Regions from separate parts of the Cupriavidus gilardii genome, predicted to be linked through region 1. Evidence: predicted binding sites of a transcription regulator. Region 1 holds the regulator's gene; each other region holds the start of a gene.
What was found. Region 1 encodes LexA, which represses DNA repair genes until DNA is damaged. Its sites were predicted from a motif close to ACTGTATNNNNATACAGT; they were not measured.

Region 1 (4,208 bases):
CACTCGATGTTCAGGCAAACGTAGTGAGCCTTGGCCAGCTTCTGGATCATGTAGGCCAGTTGACGACGGCCCCAGTCTTCCACGCGATGCACCTGGCCGTTCTGCGACGTGACCAGCGTCTTGTAACGCTCGATCATGGCCGGCACTTGCTCGCTCTGGTCCGGATGGACGATGAATACGATTTCGTAATGACGCATTGACGCTCCTTTTGGGATAAGCCGCCCGGGCGTCAAGTCCGGTGCAGCAAGGGTTAAATAGCCCGCGAGTATAGCCCGGAACGGCCACGGCGGCAAGCAGCATGGGATCGCGGCCGCAACGGCGGTGCTGCGCGTACGCGCCGTCCGCCTCAGATCTGCGTAAAGAACTGCTGCAGCCGTACCGGATCGCCCGCGAGAGCCGGTTCCGCCCCGAGCGCCAGCAGCAGCGCCACCCTGGCCTTGTACGGATTCAGATCGCCGGCCGACACGAAGGCCCCGGCGGCCGGATTCGGCTGCGTCGGCGCAATCACATTGCCGGCCCCGGTGCGCGTGCTGCGCACCACCGCGACACCGGCCCGCGCCGCATCGGCAAGCGCGGCGAGCAGCGTCTCGTGGATCGACCCATTGCCGGCGGCGGCCACCACCACCCCACGCACGCCGCCGGCCACCAGCGCATCGACCAGCACGCGGCTCGGCTCCGCATAGCTGGCGACGATTTCGACCGCCGGCCACTGCCGCGGCAGCGGCAAGGCCTGCCGCGGCAGCCGCAGCGGTGCGCGCGTGAAACGCACCAGCGCATCCTGCACCAGCCCGATCGGCCCGGCGGCCGGCGATGCGAACGCGTCGACAGCCGAGGTATGCGCCTTGACCGCGTCGCGCCCGGCATGGATCTCCTGATTGAGAACCACCAGCACGCCCTTGCCCGCGGCATCCGGATGCGCCGCGACGCGGACCGCATCGAGCAGATTCAGCGGCCCATCGGCCGACAGCGAGGTGGCTGGCCGCATCGCGGCGGTCAGCACCACCGGCACGCTGGCCACGCCGGCCAGGTGCAGCAGCATCGCCGTTTCTTCCAGCGAATCGGTGCCGTGCGTAATGACGATGCCGGCCACGTCGCGCTGCGTGGACCAGTGATGAACCCGCTCCGCGAGCCGCCCCCACAGCGCGAACGACATGTCCTTGCTGTCGACCTGCGCAAGCTGTTCCGCCTCGATCCGGGCCACGTCCTTGAGCGCAGGCACGGCATCGAGCAGCGCCGACACCGGCACCGTCGCCGCCTGATAACGGGCGCTGCTGGCGGCGCTGGACGAAGAACCGGCGATGGTGCCGCCGGTGGCGAGAACGATTACGCGAGGCAGGGTCATGGGCACGAGATGTTCGTAAACAGGCGGCGATTGTACCCGCCGGGACAGGGCACTCCCCTACGGTCTTGCCCTGCCCCCGCGGCCGGACCGCACGCAACCGAAAGTGGACGACGATGCAAATTCCTCTTGCACTTCGACCGATACTGTATAAAATCACAGCACACTGTTCAAACGTACAGTGTTGCACATGACGGTCCTCGACACTCCCTCCCCGCGCGCCTCACGGCTCGCGGCGACGACGGGACCGCCACCGGATACAACAACACGGACAAGCCATGGCGACTCTGACACCCCGGCAGCAGCAGATCTTCGACCTGATCCGCAATACCATCCGGCAGACCGGCATTCCGCCGACCCGCGCCGAGATCGCTGCGGAATTCGGCTTCTCGTCGCCGAACTCGGCCGAAGAACACCTGCGCGCGCTGGCTCGCAAGGGCGTGATCGAGCTGACCCCCGGCGCTTCGCGCGGCATCCGGCTCAAGGTCAACCGCAGCGACTCCGAAATGCCGGACCAGTTCTCGCTGCCGATGGCGGGGGTGATGCAGTTGACGCTGCCGCTGGTGGGCCGCGTCGCCGCCGGCAGCCCGATCCTGGCGGCCGAACATATCGACCGCCAATATCAGGTCGACGCGTCGGTCTTCGACGAGCGCCCCGACTACCTGCTGCGCGTGCGCGGCATGAGCATGCGCGACGCCGGCATCTTCGATGGCGATCTGCTGGCGGTCAAACGCGCGCAGGACGCCGCCAACGGCAAGATCGTGGTGGCCCGCATCGGCGAAGACGTAACCGTCAAGCGGCTCAAGCACCGCGGCGATGCCATCGAGCTGATCGCCGAGAACCCCGACTTCGCCAACATCATCGTGCAGCCTGGACGAGAGGAATTCTCGCTCGAAGGCATCGCCGTCGGACTGATCCGCCAGTCCGGCTTCTAGCGCAACGAAGCAATCCGGCAGGCGCCGCCGCCTTGGCGCCAACTCAGTCATGCAGCCACACGAGCCGCAGGGCCCCGTGTTGCCGCAAGACTTCCGCTGACGCCTTACCAAAGAGGACCACCATGCTGCAAGCCGACCGCTCCCTGACCCGCTACCCCGTCAAGCCGACGCCGTTCCGCCAGTCCAAAGGTGTCCGCATCTACCAGGGCGCCCAGCGCCGCACGATGGTCGGCAGCATGGCCGCGATCTGCCGGATGCTCGAACTCGATCAGCCGGGAGTGAAGCTGAACGCCTGAGCAAGCGTCGCTCGTGCGACTGCCGCGACAAGATCGACTGCGTTGCCAGCGTGAACCGGCGTCAGCGCGAAGCGAGAGATACGGCGGCCCGGCGGCAAGCGACGCCTCTTGCGCATCGCAACAAACCTTTACAACTCGGACCGTGAATTCGTCGAAGCTTGGCCTAGCCTTTTCCCATGCTTTTCGAAGGAGACGGCCATGCCTTCGTCCGACGACACCATCAAGCTACTTCGTCCCGGTCGCCGCACCATGAACTGGCACGATGTCGCACTGATCGCAGCCGGTTGGATCGCCTTGTGTGTCGGTGTCGGGTGGACGATCACCAAGGCCGCTGCTCGGTTGGTCTGAGAACCACGAGCGCCCTCGCCCGCAAACTCCACAAAGCAAAACAGCCGCTCGATGAGCGGCTGTTTGCAAGGGATCTTGGGGTGGCTGATGGGACTCGAACCCACGACGACAGGAATCACAATCCTGGACTCTACCAACTGAGCTACAGCCACCGTAGCACCGTCGTCAGTACTGCTCGACGGAAACCAAGATTATACAAACTTCGTTTGGCGATGGCTAGTACTACGCACAAAAATTTTCGTGCAGCCGGATCGCCATCAAGACCACCGGGCTTCGAGCCGGATTGCCTCGTGGATCGCATCGAGCGTTTCCTTTTCGGTCTGATAGGTGCCCGGCAGTCTTCGGCTCCTGCCGTTCAGCACGTCGGTCTGCAGGGCGGCGGCCGCCGCCGCATCGGTGCCGCGATGCCAGCAGTAGCGCGCGGTCCAGGTACCGTTCTGCAACCGCTCGACCACCCAGACGACGCGGAAGCCTTCGAACGCGACACCAAACAAGCCGTCTTCTTCCATTCCACCCTCCGAGGCCAAGTCTTGTTGTCGTTTTGGGCTCCATCTTGCCATCACCCGGTTGGGGGGTCATCTCTTTGGATGAGGTAAACGTGAACTGCTGGCCGCGGCGTTGCTGCCCGACATCGTGCAAAACGGGTAGAACGCGAGCGGCAGACGGGGGGAGCGGCGGACGGACGACGGGAAGGGAGGACGGCTGCGGGGAGCGCCAGGCAAAAAAAAGTCCGCACACGGCGGACTCTTAAACTCTTGCGATCTCAATGCCCTGAAGGCAATTGCAATGTAACTGTCATCGCCGCCAAGCACTATTCGGGTAAACGAAAGGACGAGCGACCGGCGAGGCCCGGCACAAAAAAAGCCCGCGCAAGGCGGGCTCCAAAATCAGTTGAAGAAAGCCCTGTATTCGAGGGCACAGACAGTTTAAGAAAATCGGAATCGGCTTGGCTATCTAGGGGAATCCCTTTCCTGGTGCCCGGGATCGCCGAAACCTGCGCCGAAAGTGCCTCGAGCACAGCCGCACGGGGCATCGGGCACCATGCCGGTTTCGAAATTAGAGTCTGGCCTCCAATCTGCGGGCCATCCCGCCGCTAGAACTACGCCGCGACCGTCCTTCGGTCACGCCGCCTGCAGCGGGCGTTCGGCATGCAGATGGCTGCGCGCCTCCTCGAACAGCGCGTCGACGCCGTCCCGCGTACGGATCGCGTTCATCCGGCGCGCGTCGGACAGCACGCGCCGCCAGCCTCGCCCGCCGGCCACGCCGCGATACAGGCCCAGCATATGTCGT
Region 2 (4,208 bases), on a different replicon from region 1:
ACCAGCCGCGACAGCTTGTCGCGCGCGATCACGAAGCCGCCGACATGCTGCGACAGGTGGCGCGGGAAACCGCGCAGCTGCGCCACCAGGCTGGCCCACTGGCGCACCGCCGGCGAATCGGGGTCGAGCCCGTAGCGGGCAATGCGTTCGACGAAGGTGTGGCCGCTCTCCCACCACGCCTGGCCCTTGACCACCTGCTCGACCACGCCGGGGTCGATGCCGAGCGCGCGGCCCACGTCGCGCAGCGCGCTGCGGGCACGATAGGTGATCAGCGTCGCGGCCAGCGCGGCGCGATGGCGGCCGTACTGGTCGTAGATGTACTGGATCACCTCCTCGCGCCGCTGGTGCTCGAAGTCGACGTCGATGTCGGGCGGCTCGTCGCGCTCGCGCGAGATGAAGCGGCCGAACAGCAGATTGGTCTGCTCGGGGCTGACCTCGGTGATGTACAGGCAGTAGCAGACCACCGAGTTGGCGGCCGAGCCGCGGCCCTGGCACAGGATGCCCTTGCCGCGTGCAAAGCGGACGATGTCGTAGACGGTCAGGAAGAAATGCTCGTAGCCCTTTTCCTCGATCAGCGCGAACTCGTCCTCGAGCCGTTGCCGCACCGATTGCGGAATGCCGTCGGGATAGCGCAGTGCCGCGCCGGCCAGCGTCTCCTGGCGCAGGTAGGAACTCGGCGTATGGCCCTTCGGCACCAGCTCCTCGGGATATTCGTAGCGAAGCGCATCGAGCGAGAAGTCGCAGGCCTGGGCGATCTTCACCGTCTGCGCCAGCGCCTCGCGCGGATAGAGCCGCGACAGCCGCTGCCGCATCCGCAGATGGCGCTCGGCATTGGGCGCCAGCGCGGCGCCGCAGGCGCCCAGCGGCTGCCCCAGCCGGATCGCCGTCAGCACATCGGCCAGCGGCTTGCGCGAGCGCACATGCATCTGCACCGCGCCGGCGGCCACCAGCGGCACGCCGGTGTCGGCGGCCACCGCCTCGAGCCGCTCGCGATGCAGCGCGTCGGCATGTTCCTGCAGCAGTTCCAGCGCGATCCAGACGCGCTCGCCGAAGACCGCGCGGCACCATTGCGCCTGCGCACGCAGCGTGTCGGGGTCGGCGCAGTAGTCCGGCAGCAGCAGCGCCAGGCAATGCGGCATGCCGCGCAGATGCGCTTCTTCGGCAGCGGGATCGCTGATGTCGTGCTGGTACAGCTGGTAGCTGCCCTTGTCGGCGCGCCGGCGTCCGAGCGTGATCAGTTCGCACAGATTGCCGAACCCCTCGCGGTCCTGCGCCAGCAGGATCAGCCGGATACCGGATGGGACTTCGGATGGGACTTCGGACGGGGCTTCGGGCGGGACTTCGGACGAGACTTTCCGTTGCCGCAAGTCAAGCTCGCCTGTGGCTTCGCCCTTGCCCTGGCCTTCGCCCGCCTGCAGCGTCATGCGGCTGCCGATCAGCAGCCGGAAGGCTTCGGCCGCCTCCGCACGGGCCAGCAGGCGCGCATGCCGGCGCAGGAACTCCGGCTGGACCGCCCCGCCTGCCGGCGGATCGGCCAGGGCAGCGGCTGCCCCCGGGCCTGACGATGGCGCCGCGAGCCACATTTCGTTGTCGTCATCGTCGTATTCGTCATCGTCGTCCGCGTCGTCGGGTGAGGCGCCGGCGGCCATCCTCGCCAGCCGCGCCGCACTGCGCTCCACCGCCTCGCAGGTGCGCTCGCGCAGCGTCTTCAGCGCGTGATGCGCCCGCGCCGTCCCGGCCACCGAGGCCTCATCGGTCAGCGCCAGCCCGCGATAGCCCAGCGCCAGCGCGCGCTCGATCAGCTCCTCGGGATGAGAAGCACCGGTCAGGAAGGTGAAGTTGGAAATGCAGTGCAGCTCCGCATAGTCCGGCAGGCTGCCAAGCAGCAGCGACGCCAGCGATGGCGGCAGCGACGACGTGGAAAAGGGGAGCTGAGGTGGAGCTTGGGACACAGCACTGCGAGGGGAACGCCCTGGATCGATACTGTATATTTATACAGTATTATGGCCGCCGAAGGCAAGGCGGATTGTGCAGTGCGAGCTTGGCCCTCTAATCGACGTTGCTCTGCGAGAGATGGGTCACAACACCTTTGCAGTTCACCTAGAAAAACAGCCTCTTCTGAAGGATCGCGGAAGTCCCGATGCGATGCGCTTGGCAATTACGGAACTCATGATGTGCCCAGACGATGCCCGCCAAGATGTCGACAAACTGGAGTGCCAAGCTATCCTTGCTTTCCCAAGGGGTGGTCTGTAACTGCGTAGTGGCGCCCCTTATGGCCAACTCGGTACGAAGGTAGTCATGCAACGCATGCTTCAATTCGGTCTTGAGTGAGCGGGCATCCGGGATGAAGCACACAGAATCGCTTTCAGCCATCACGTCCAGCAGCAACAATTTGGCCATGTAGTTGTACAGGCCATTTGGGTGATTGCGGAACGCAGCGCTTACATTTTCTTTGCGCACGGTGATGGCAACGAAGTGGACACCCGCATGAGCGCTGCGGATCTTTACCAACTCGTGTGCAAAGCCGACGCGCTCCCCTGATGAAAGCTCCACCGACTTCAACTCGCGGCAAAGCGGACTTGCGTCGAGTGTATAGGCCCCTGACAGGACGGGTCAGAATCGATTCGCGACCATCAGGGATGATTGCGGCGGCAAGAGTGAAATGCCGGCTTGATCCTCCACGTTGATATGGAGCATCCAATTTCCAGCCTAAACAACCGCTTTCGTCCAAATAGATGGTGATGGCCATATGAAAATAGCCTCCCGAAAGGGAGGCTATCGAAAGGTGCGGTACCCAGACCTGACGTACTCAAAGTACGCTTACGATTACGACGCAGTTTGTCGCAGGTGGCTCTGGGCCAAGCGTTGTCATTTAAACCGCCACGCCGCTACATCCGCGATTATGGGGACATGCCTCGCTGATTTCAACCGCCCGGGTGACGTTATCCAAACAACCCGTGCAAAAACCACCGGTACTCCCCCTCCTCCTCTCCTTCTCGCCCGGGGCGTTCGCGGTAGATCCAGCAGCGCAGGCCGTCGCCGCGTTCGGCGATGAAGTAGTCGCGCGTGGCGAGGGCGCCGTCCCACCAGCCTGACTCGATGCGTTCGGGCCGGGACAGCAGCGTCAGCGGGCTGCCGTGACAGGGGCTGTGCCGGCGCACCGGCAGGCGCAGCGGCGGTTCCAGCAGCCATAGCGGGCGATCGGGCAAGACAGCCGCATCGGCCGACCCGGCGGCCGCGCGTGGCGATCCGTTGGCGCGGCCCGTGCCGGCTTCGTCGACCGGCCGCCAGCGGTTGGCGCATTCGGGCCGATGGTCCGCCAGCGGATGCGGCTGCAACACGTTCTCGCGGCCCAGCCGCGCCACCAGCGTATCGAGCACGCGGCCGAGTTCGGCCTGCCCGCCGCCCGGCTCCGGAAACAGCGTGTCGCTCTGCGGCAGGCATTCGGCCACGGTCTCGACCTTCAGCATCAGGCCGACCACTGGCGCATCGAACTGCAGCCGGTCGAGCTTTTCCTGCAGCAGCCGCGACAGATGCCCGGGATCGCGGCTGGGCTGGGCCAGGCTGACCGTCACCGGCGTGGCGGCGATGGCGGCGTCGCGCCGCTGGCGTTCGTGCTCGAGGCGCAGCACGAAGCGCGTGACGCCGGCCTGATGCGCGGTCAGCCAGCCGGCCACCGCCTGCAGCAGACGCTGGGCGCCGGCCAGCACGCCGGCGGCCGATTCGGTCCGCCCCGGCAGTTCCATCCGTTCGGCGAAGGTCGGCGGCGCGGCGAACCAGCCCAGGCGCGCCGGCGTCTCGCCATAGGCCTGGTCCAGCCGCGTCAGCAGGTCCGTGCCGAGCCGGCGCTGCAGTCCCGCGCGCGGCAGCCAGCGGACCTCGCCGACGGTGCGGCAACCGATGCCGTCGAGCCAGCGCGGATCGGCCAGGCTTGCCAGCATCTCGACCGGCAGCCGGTCCAGCAGCCGCGCCATCCGCTCGGCCCGCACCGCCCGCCGCGCGGGCCGCAGCACCTGGCCGCGGCGCCCCAGCCGCAGCGGCATCGCGGCCAGCCAGGCGGCGCCATGGGCGGTGGTGCCGCAGCCGATCTGCGCGAAGGTGCCGAGGCTGCGCACGCAGGCACGCACCGCGCGGCACAGCGCGCGATGGCCGCCGAACAGGCGCAGGCTGGCGGTCACGTCGAGCGCGACGGTGGCGGGGCCGAGTTC
Region 3 (4,208 bases), on a different replicon from region 1:
CGCGACAGGCAAAACTGGCTTTCGCGCGGTGGCCGCATGCGGAATATGGCGGACTATATTCCTCCGAATCCCGAGCAACTTGACGCAATGATGGAAGGCATTTCGCAGGTGGCCAGCCTGATTCAGACAGGGACTGTCCATCCCATCGTTGTGGCTGCCTGCGCATCTTTCGGCTTCGTGTTCGCTCACCCCTTCTACGATGGCAATGGGCGTCTGCACCGCTTCCTGATCCATCACCTGCTCCGGCAGGCCGGGGTCACCCCGGAAGGCGTCGTCCTGCCCATATCTGCACGCATGCTCAAGGAGATCGACACCTATGCCGGCTTGCTGAAGGCGTACTCGGCACCGCGCACCGCACTGCTCAATTACGCATTGGACGCCGACAGCGACACGATTCTGATCAAGTCGCCTCAACCGTATTGGCTGTATGCGTCGTTCGACGCGACTGCGTTGTGCGAGTTTGTGTTCAGGTGTATCGAGCAATGCGTCGAGCACGATCTGGCGCAGGAAATCCAATACCTGCGAGCCTACGACGCCAGTCTAGAGCGCATAGAAGGCTGGCTTGATCTGCCACAGTCGCGGCTTTCCAACCTGATCGATCTCATCGTGCAGAACCACGGAGAATTGTCGAAGCGAAAGCGCAAGCTGTTCGAAGACCTGACCCACGATGAAGTCGAACGGATAGAAAGCATCGTCCGGGACGAGTTCGACGAATACCTCAACACCTTCGGGCAGTCAGGCTGATACGCACCATCCCCGTCGGCCATGCGGCCACGGCGCTCCCCGCTAAGCCGCCAGCCGATACTCGAAGAACGGCCGTTCGCGGTCGTCCAGGATCGCGTACAGCGCGGCCAGATTGGCAGGGTCCGGGTTGAGCCACGCGTCGACGTGCTGCGGCTTGATCGGAATGACGCAACGGTCGTGGCCGGCCGCGGCGACTTCGGGCGGCGGCTCGTCGGTGATCGCCGCGAACGAATAGAGGTCCGGTTCGCCGGCCTCGCCCTTGTGTCGCGACCACAGGCAGGCGATCAGCAGATCCTGCGGCGGATCGGGACGGAACTCCAGCACGACGCTCTGCTCCTTCTCGTCCGGACCGAGTTCGCGGTGCTCGAGCCGATGCCGGGCCACGTGTTCATGAAAGGCGCGGATCGGCAGGATGCCGTGGCGGTAGCCGAACAGTTGGCGCCATGCCGTCTCGAGATTGTCGCGGCGTGCGTTGTACGTCCCGGGCTTTTTTCTTTCCATCGACACGTCCCAGCCGGGCAGTCGGCAGCGGTAGCGCATCGGCACGATCGTGCGCTGGCCGTCCACCTCGATCATCACCGGCGCGTAATAGCCCGGGAAGATCATCGCGTCCTCCGGGGCGGGCGTGGCGCGTTGCAGGTCGGCCAGGTTCTGCTGCAGCCGGGCGATCTTGTCGGCGGCGATGCGCTGCTCGTTCTCCGCCTTGCGGGTCGGCCGCCCGGCAAGCGCGCGCTCGGCCTCCGCCAGGCGCGCCCGCTGGCGGAACAGCTCCGCTTCGAGCGCATTGGCCTGTTCGCGGTCGCCGGCGGCGATCAGCGCGGCCAGCTCGCGCTCTTCGGGGTCGCCCTCCTCGCCTCCCCCGCCGCCCTGCGCGAACGCGACGCGCATCGCCTTGGGCAGCTTCTGCCACTCCTGGTCCTTGCGCTTTTGCCAGAACAGTTCGAAGAACTGGCGAAGGCTCATCACCGCGCCGTACTGGCGCGTGAACTTCCTGAAGTCGGCCTTGATCTGCGCGGCGTAGCACATCGGACTCTCCCTTTGGCGCTCACGAGTACACCATCGTCGCAGCCATCGCAGGGAGCGGACATCGGTATTGAGCCGAGGCAGCTCGATCCCGCCTATAATACTGTACATTCATACAGTATGGTTTCCCGATGGAACTGCTCACCAAGCTGGAGATCCTGGCGGACGCGGCCAAATACGACGCCTCCTGCGCCAGCAGCGGCGCGCCGAAACGGGATTCGCTCGGCAAGGGCGGGCTGGGCGCCAGTACCGGGGCCGGCATCTGCCACAGCTTCACGCCCGATGGGCGCTGTGTTTCGCTGCTCAAGATCCTGCTGACCAACTTCTGCCAGTACGACTGCCAGTACTGCGTCAACCGGCGCTCGAGCAACGTCCCGCGGGCCCGCTTTTCGCCGCGCGAGGTCGTCGATCTGACGCTGGACTTCTACCGGCGCAACTATATCGACGGCCTCTTCCTCAGCTCCGGCATCATCCGCAGCGCCGACTACACGATGGAGCAGCTGGTCCAGGTGGCGCGCTCGCTGCGCGAGGAACACCAGTTCCGCGGCTATATCCACCTGAAGACGATTCCGGACGCCGATCCCCGGCTGATCACGCAGGCGGGCCAGTATGCGGACCGGCTCAGCGTCAACATCGAGCTGCCCACCGACGGCGGCCTGCAGCGGCTGGCGCCGGAGAAGAATGCGCATACGATCAAACGCGCCATGGGGTCGATCCGGCTCGCCCAGGAAGAGGCGGAGAGCGACAAGTCCGCGCCGGGCCGCGCGCCGGCCGGCCAAAGCACGCAGATGATCGTCGGCGCGGACGAGGCCGATGACCGCACGATCCTGCAGACCGCGCAGACGCTTTATGGCGCCTACAAGCTGAAGCGCGTGTATTACTCGGCGTTCAGCCCGATTCCCGACAGTCCCTCCGGCCTTCCCGCGCAGGCGCCGCCGCTGCTGCGCGAGCATCGTCTGTATCAGGCGGACTTCCTGATGCGCGGCTACGGCTTTCAGGCCGAGGAGCTGTTCCAGTCCGCCGGCGACCTCCCGCTCGACATCGACCCGAAGCTGGCCTGGGCGCTGGCGCATCGCGAGTCGTTTCCGGTCGACCTGAACCGTGCGCCGCAGGCCTTGATCGCACGCGTGCCCGGCATCGGCATGCGCAATGCGAAGCGGCTGGTGGAGCTGCGCCGCTCGCGCGCGATCCGTTATCAGGACCTGGTGCGGTTGCGCTGCGCGATGGACAAGATCAAACCGTTCATCGTGGTGCAGGACTACCGGCCGGCGCAGGCGGACCGGCCGTCGGAGCAGTTGCGGCGGGCGCTGGCCGCGCCGCCCGTGCAGCTGGCGCTGCTATGAGCCGCGCCAGCTCGCCGGTACTGGAAGTCGACGGCGGCTACGCGGGCTGGCGTGCGCAGGCCTTGCGCGCGCTGGCGGCCGGCTGGCCCCCGGAGGCCGTCACCTGGGCGGAACGGGGTTCGGCAGCCTGCACCGGGACGGCACAGCTGATGCTGCTCGACGCCGGCCCGGCGCCGATGCCCGGTGATGACCCGCCATCCGCGGAGTGCCAGCAGGCCGTCGGCGCCGCCCCGATGGTCCGTGTATCGAAGGCGTTGGCCGCCCTGCTGCAGCAAGCCGCGCGCTACCGCTCGCCGCAACGCTGGGCCTTCCTCTATCGGGTGCTGTGGCGATGGTGCCAGGGCGATCGCGCGGTGGCCTCGCCCGCCGACGAAGACGGCGCGCGGCTGCACGCGATGGCCAAGTCGGTGCGGCGCGCCCACCACGACATGATTGCCTACGTGCGGTTTCATCGGCGCAGCAATGGCGGGAGCCCGGAATACCTGGCCTGGTACGAGCCCGAGCATGACGTGCTGGCCGACGCCGCCGACCACTTCGCGCGCCGCATGGGCGGTTCGTCGTGGTGGATCGGCACGCCGCAGGGCGCGGCGCTGTGGGACGGGCATACGCTGCAGTTGTCCGAGACACCGGCCAGCGGGGTGGCCGGTGCGGTGGCCGGCATCGATGTCGACGCGCTGCGCGCAGGCGCCACCGCCGACGACATCGAGCCGCTGTGGCTGGCCTATTACCGCAGCATTTTCAATCCGGCCCGCCTGAACGAAGCCGCGCTCGAGCAGCACATGCCGGTGCGTTTCTGGAAGGGGCTGCCGGAGGGCCGCCTGATACCGGCGATGATCGCCGACGCCCGCAACGGCGCCCGCCGCGTCGCACAGGCTGGCGCGGTCGGCACGATGAGGGGCAAGCCGGTCGCGGTGAATCCCGAGGACGCGCAGCCGCTGCGCCCGGCGCCCTCTTCGCTGGACCAATGCCGCCGCTGCGAGCTGTGGCGCCATGCGACCCAGGCCGTGCCGGGCCACGGTCCGCAGACGGCCCGCATCATGCTGGTCGGCGAACAACCGGGCGATCAGGAAGATCTCGCCGGGCGCGCCTTCGTCGGGC
Region 4 (4,208 bases), 950 kb from region 1:
GTGCCGGTGGCCAGGTCGGAGGGCAGGCAGCCGTCGACCGCGTTCAGCACGTAGACCGCCTTCCACTCCTGGCCCTTGGCCGAATGGATCGTCGACAGGATCAGGTAGTCCTCGTCGCGCAGCGGCACGCCCGATTCGTCGCTGGAGGCGTCGGGCGGGTCCAGCGTCAGCTCGGTCAGGAAGCGTTCGCGCGAGCCGTAGGTCGCGGCGATGCGCGCCAGCTGCTGCAGGTCGGCGGCACGCGCGGCGGCATCGTCGTGCAGCCGCTCCAGATGCGGTTCGTACCAGCGCAGCACGCGCTCGAAGTCGACCGGCCACGCCGCCGCCGGCGCCATCGCCTCGCGCGCCAGCGCGACCAGTTCCGTCCAGGCGTGCGCGGCGGCCGCCGGCGCTTCGAACGATTCGAGCGCGAACAGCGGATCGTTGGCGAGCTCCAGCCCGTCGAGCACGCGCGCCGCGGTCTTCGGTCCGACACCCGGCATCAGCTGCAGCGTGCGAAAGCCCGCCATGCGGTCGCGCGGATTCTCGAGCCAGCGCAGCACCGCGAGCATGTCCTTGACGTGGGTTGACTCCAGGAATTTGAGCCCGCCGAACTTGACGAACGGGATGTTGCGGCGGACCAGCTCCAGTTCGAGCTGCGCGCTGTGGTCGGCGGCGCGGAACAGCACCGCCTGCGCCATCAGCGCCAGCCCTTCCTCGCGCCGCGCCAGGATGCGCTCGACCACGAAGCGCGCCTGCTCGGTCTCGTCGTTGACCACCACCACGCCCGGCTTCTCGGCGCTGGCGCGGTCGGACCACAGGTCCTTGGTAAAGCGCTCGGCGGCCAGCCCGATCACCGCGTTGGCCGCGGCCAGGATCGGCTGCGTCGAGCGGTAGTTGCGCGACAGCGTGACCTGTCCCGCCGGCGGCGAGAAGCGGTGCGGGAAGTCGAGGATATTGCGCACGGTGGCGCCGCGGAACGCGTAGATCGATTGCGCATCGTCGCCGACCACGGTCAGGCCGCGGCCGTCGGGCTTGAGCGACAGCAGGATCGCCGCCTGCAGCGCATTGGTGTCCTGGTATTCGTCGACCAGCACGTGGTCGAAGCGCTCGCCCATGTCGCGCGCCAGCGCCGGCTCGGCCAGCGCCTGCGCCCAGTACAGCAGCAGGTCGTCGTAGTCGAGCACCTGCTGCTTCTGCTTGGCCTCGACATAGCCGGCGAACAGCGTGCGCAGCGCGTCGACCCACATCGCGTAGCGGGGGAACTGCCGCTGCAGCACCTCTTCGAGCGGCAACTGCGTGTTGACCACGCGCGAATAGATCGCCAGGCAGGTTTCCTTCCGGGGGAAGCGCGCGTTCTGCGCCGACAGGCCGAGGTCGTGCCGCACCACGTTGATCAGGTCGGCGGAATCGCCGCGGTCGCTGATCGTGAAGGAGGGCGACAGGCCCAGCGTTTCCGCGTATTCGCGCAGCAGGCGCGCGCCGATCGCGTGGAAGGTGCCGGCCCATTGCAGCGCGGCGCGGCCGGGATTGGCCGACGAGGTGGTGCCGTTGCGGGCGGCGAAGGCCTGGTCGACGATGCGCTCGACACGCCGGCCCATCTCGACCGCGGCGCGCCGAGAGAACGTCAGCAGCAGGATGCGGCGCGGATCGGCGCCGCCCAGCAGCAGATGCGCGACGCGGTGCGCCAGCGTATTGGTCTTGCCCGAGCCTGCGCCGGCGATGATCAGCAGCGGCTGGTCGGTCGGGTGCTCGACCGCTTCACGCTGCTCGGGATTGAGGGCGGCGAGATAGTCGACCGGGTCAGCCGGGTCGGACTGGGCGGCGGCAGGAGCGAGGGCGAGATCGACGGACACGGGGCAGGCGAGGGCGAAAACCGGAAATGTTCGCCGCAGACTGTATATCCATACAGATGTATTGGGCAAGCGGGGGATCGTTGAAGGGGCGAGAAGGGCGCTTTTGCTGTGGTGACGCCCGAGTTGCCCTCTCCCACTGCGCCTCACCGGCAAGCGGGCGAGGGGAGCCAACCGGCAGCCTTGCCGAGTGCCTGCGGGGTTCTCTCTCTTCCGCTTGTCGGAGAGGGTTGGGGAGAGGGGAAGCGGCGCCGGCATACCGCAGCCGCCCCTTCCCTGTCAGCGCATCAAACCGCCTTGCCCAACGCCTGATCCAGCAGCTTGTGCAGGCTGTCCCACTCCGGCTCGCCAACGTAGCGCTTCAGGATGCGGCCGTCCTTGTCCACCACGAAGGTGGTCGGCGTCAGCTGCACGTCGCCGAACGCCTTGGCCGCGGAGCCGTCCGAATCGAGCGCGACCTTGAACGGCAGCTTGCGCGTCTCGGTGAAATTGGTCACATACATCGGCGGGTCATAGCTCATCGCCACGGCGACGAACTCGAGGCCCTTGTCCTTGAACTGCCGATAGGTGCGCACCATGTCAGGCATCTCCTTGACGCAGGTGGTGCAGCTGGTGGCCCAGAAGTTGACCATATAGACCTTGCCCTGCAGCTGCGCGGTGCTGACGCGCTCGCCGGACAGCAGCACGAAGGTCGCCTGCGGCGCTTGCCGCGCCGGGGTCAGCGCGCGGTAGCCGAACCAGCCGAGCAGGACCAGCACCAGCAGGCCCACGATCAGCGGCCAGCGCTTGCGGGCAGAGGCGGGACGTTCCGGTTGGGAGGCGGACGAAGTCATGATGGGCCGACCGAAGGAGGGGAAAACGCCATTCTAGCGCCGCGGCGGCCGATGGCGCCCGAGCGCTGGCGGGGGCGGGCTCAGCGCGCGCCGGCCCCGGCCGCCATCGCGGCGCGCGCGGTATCGAGCGACTGCTCCAGATAGGCGCCGTAGAAGTCCGGCTGCATGCCGCGCAGCGGCGGCGCGGCCGGCCGGCCGCGTCCGTCGAGGAACAGCACCGTCGGCGCGAAGCGGATGCCGTGCTCGCGCGCCCAGGCACGGGCGGTGGTGGCACGGCCGTCGGCATCGCGGATCGGCGTCGCCGCGCTCATGTCGAGCTCGTGCGCGACGAGTTGCCCGGCGGCGGCCTGTGGGCCCAGATAGTTGCGCCGCACCGCCTCGCAATAGCCGCAGTCCGGCAGCGTCACCAGCACCACCAGCGGTTCGCCGCGCCGGCTGGCCGCGCGGGTTTCCGCCGCCAGGTCGCTGACAGCGGGCAGGTGCGCGGGACTCGCCGCCCGTGCCGGCGGGGCGGCTGCGGCGAGGGCCCAGGCGAGCGCCAAGGCGGCCACCGGCATGCCGGCAAGCCACGCCAAGCTCGAGCCCCGAGGCCATGCCGGACCGATGCGGCGAGCTGCGAAGTCGAAAAGCATAATGAAATATCGAGAAGAGAAAGACACTGCGCCAGTGCCTGATCCCCGATAATAGCGGCTTGGCCGCCCCGCTGCCGGGGCGGCGCATGGTCCCTCTTTTTTGGGCCGTCCTTCGTTCACCCGTCCGATCCCGCTTTCGATGTCTCGCCTTTCGTTCCTCCGCCGGCCGGCCCGGTGTTGCGCCGGCCTGGCGGTGGCCGCGCTGCTGGCCTGCTCGCCGCGCTACGACTGGCGGACCATCCAGTCCAACGAGGGCGGGTACGCCGCGCTCTATCCCCGCAAGCCGACCAGCGCCGCGCGCGATGTCGCGATCGCGGGCCGCAAGCTGCCGATGACGATGGAAGCGGCCCGCGTCGACGAGACGCTGTTCGCGGTTGGCGTGGTCACGCTGCCCAGCGACGACGCCGCGCTGCGCGCCGAGGCGCTGTCGGCGATGCAGTCCGGTCTGCTGGCCAATCTGGGCAACGCGCCAATCGAGCCGGTACAGATGCGCGCGGTCACGGTGATGTCGTCGGCCCAGCCGCCGGTGGCGCTGCCGGCCATCGAAATCCGCGTCGCCGCGGTGTCGCCGCAGGACAAGGCGCCGCGCCGGCTGACCGCACGGCTGGTCGCCAAGGGCACCAAGGTCTACCAGGCGGTCGTGCTCGAAGCCGGCGATGCCGCGCGCGACCAGCGCCAGGCCGAGCAGGTCGAGCAGTTCCTGGCCGGCTTCCACCCGTTCTGATGCCTTCCCGTCCCGGTCCGCGCAGCACCCGCATCGGCCTGTCCATGCGCCCATCCGCGCTGCTGCGCCGGGGCGAGGGCGCGCTGGTGTTCGCCTGCTTCGCGGCCGCCTATGTGCTGTCGTACGCGCTGCGCACCATCAACGCGGTGATCGCCCCCGAGCTGATCGCCGACCTGCGGCTGTCGAA

Region 2: FOB47_RS07555 (error-prone DNA polymerase) is a predicted target of LexA. The motif match lies at 1,983-2,000, and genes of this name have one in related genera.
Region 3: FOB47_RS05525 (putative DNA modification/repair radical SAM protein) is a predicted target of LexA. The motif match lies at 1,870-1,887, and genes of this name have one in related genera.
Region 4: FOB47_RS11520 (ATP-dependent helicase) is a predicted target of LexA. The motif match lies at 1,875-1,892, and genes of this name have one in related genera.

What each region holds. Positions count from the first base shown of each region.
Region 1 covers NZ_CP054626.1:1,244,726-1,248,933, reverse strand. The annotation lists gene rpsF (30S ribosomal protein S6) at 1-197, opposite strand, end outside; gene FOB47_RS15975 (asparaginase) at 347-1,342, opposite strand; gene lexA (transcriptional repressor LexA) at 1,618-2,274, shown strand; gene FOB47_RS15965 (hypothetical protein) at 2,397-2,570, shown strand; gene FOB47_RS15960 (hypothetical protein) at 2,769-2,918, shown strand; tRNA gene FOB47_RS15955 (tRNA-His) at 2,995-3,070, opposite strand; gene FOB47_RS15950 (hypothetical protein) at 3,176-3,427, opposite strand; gene dusA (tRNA dihydrouridine(20/20a) synthase DusA) at 4,040-4,208, opposite strand, start outside.
Region 2 covers NZ_CP054624.1:1,658,952-1,663,159, forward strand. The annotation lists gene FOB47_RS07555 (error-prone DNA polymerase) at 1-1,910, opposite strand, end outside; gene FOB47_RS07560 (DUF3800 domain-containing protein) at 2,101-2,553, opposite strand; gene FOB47_RS07570 (Y-family DNA polymerase) at 2,943-4,208, opposite strand, start outside.
Region 3 covers NZ_CP054624.1:1,177,810-1,182,017, reverse strand. The annotation lists gene FOB47_RS05535 (Fic family protein) at 1-744, shown strand, start outside; gene FOB47_RS05530 (SOS response-associated peptidase family protein) at 787-1,770, opposite strand; gene FOB47_RS05525 (putative DNA modification/repair radical SAM protein) at 1,899-3,110, shown strand; gene FOB47_RS05520 (UdgX family uracil-DNA binding protein) at 3,107-4,208, shown strand, end outside.
Region 4 covers NZ_CP054626.1:294,451-298,658, forward strand. The annotation lists gene FOB47_RS11520 (ATP-dependent helicase) at 1-1,835, opposite strand, end outside; gene FOB47_RS11525 (TlpA disulfide reductase family protein) at 2,120-2,665, opposite strand; gene FOB47_RS11530 (thioredoxin fold domain-containing protein) at 2,746-3,222, opposite strand; gene FOB47_RS11535 (hypothetical protein) at 3,437-4,021, shown strand; gene FOB47_RS11540 (MFS transporter) at 4,021-4,208, shown strand, end outside.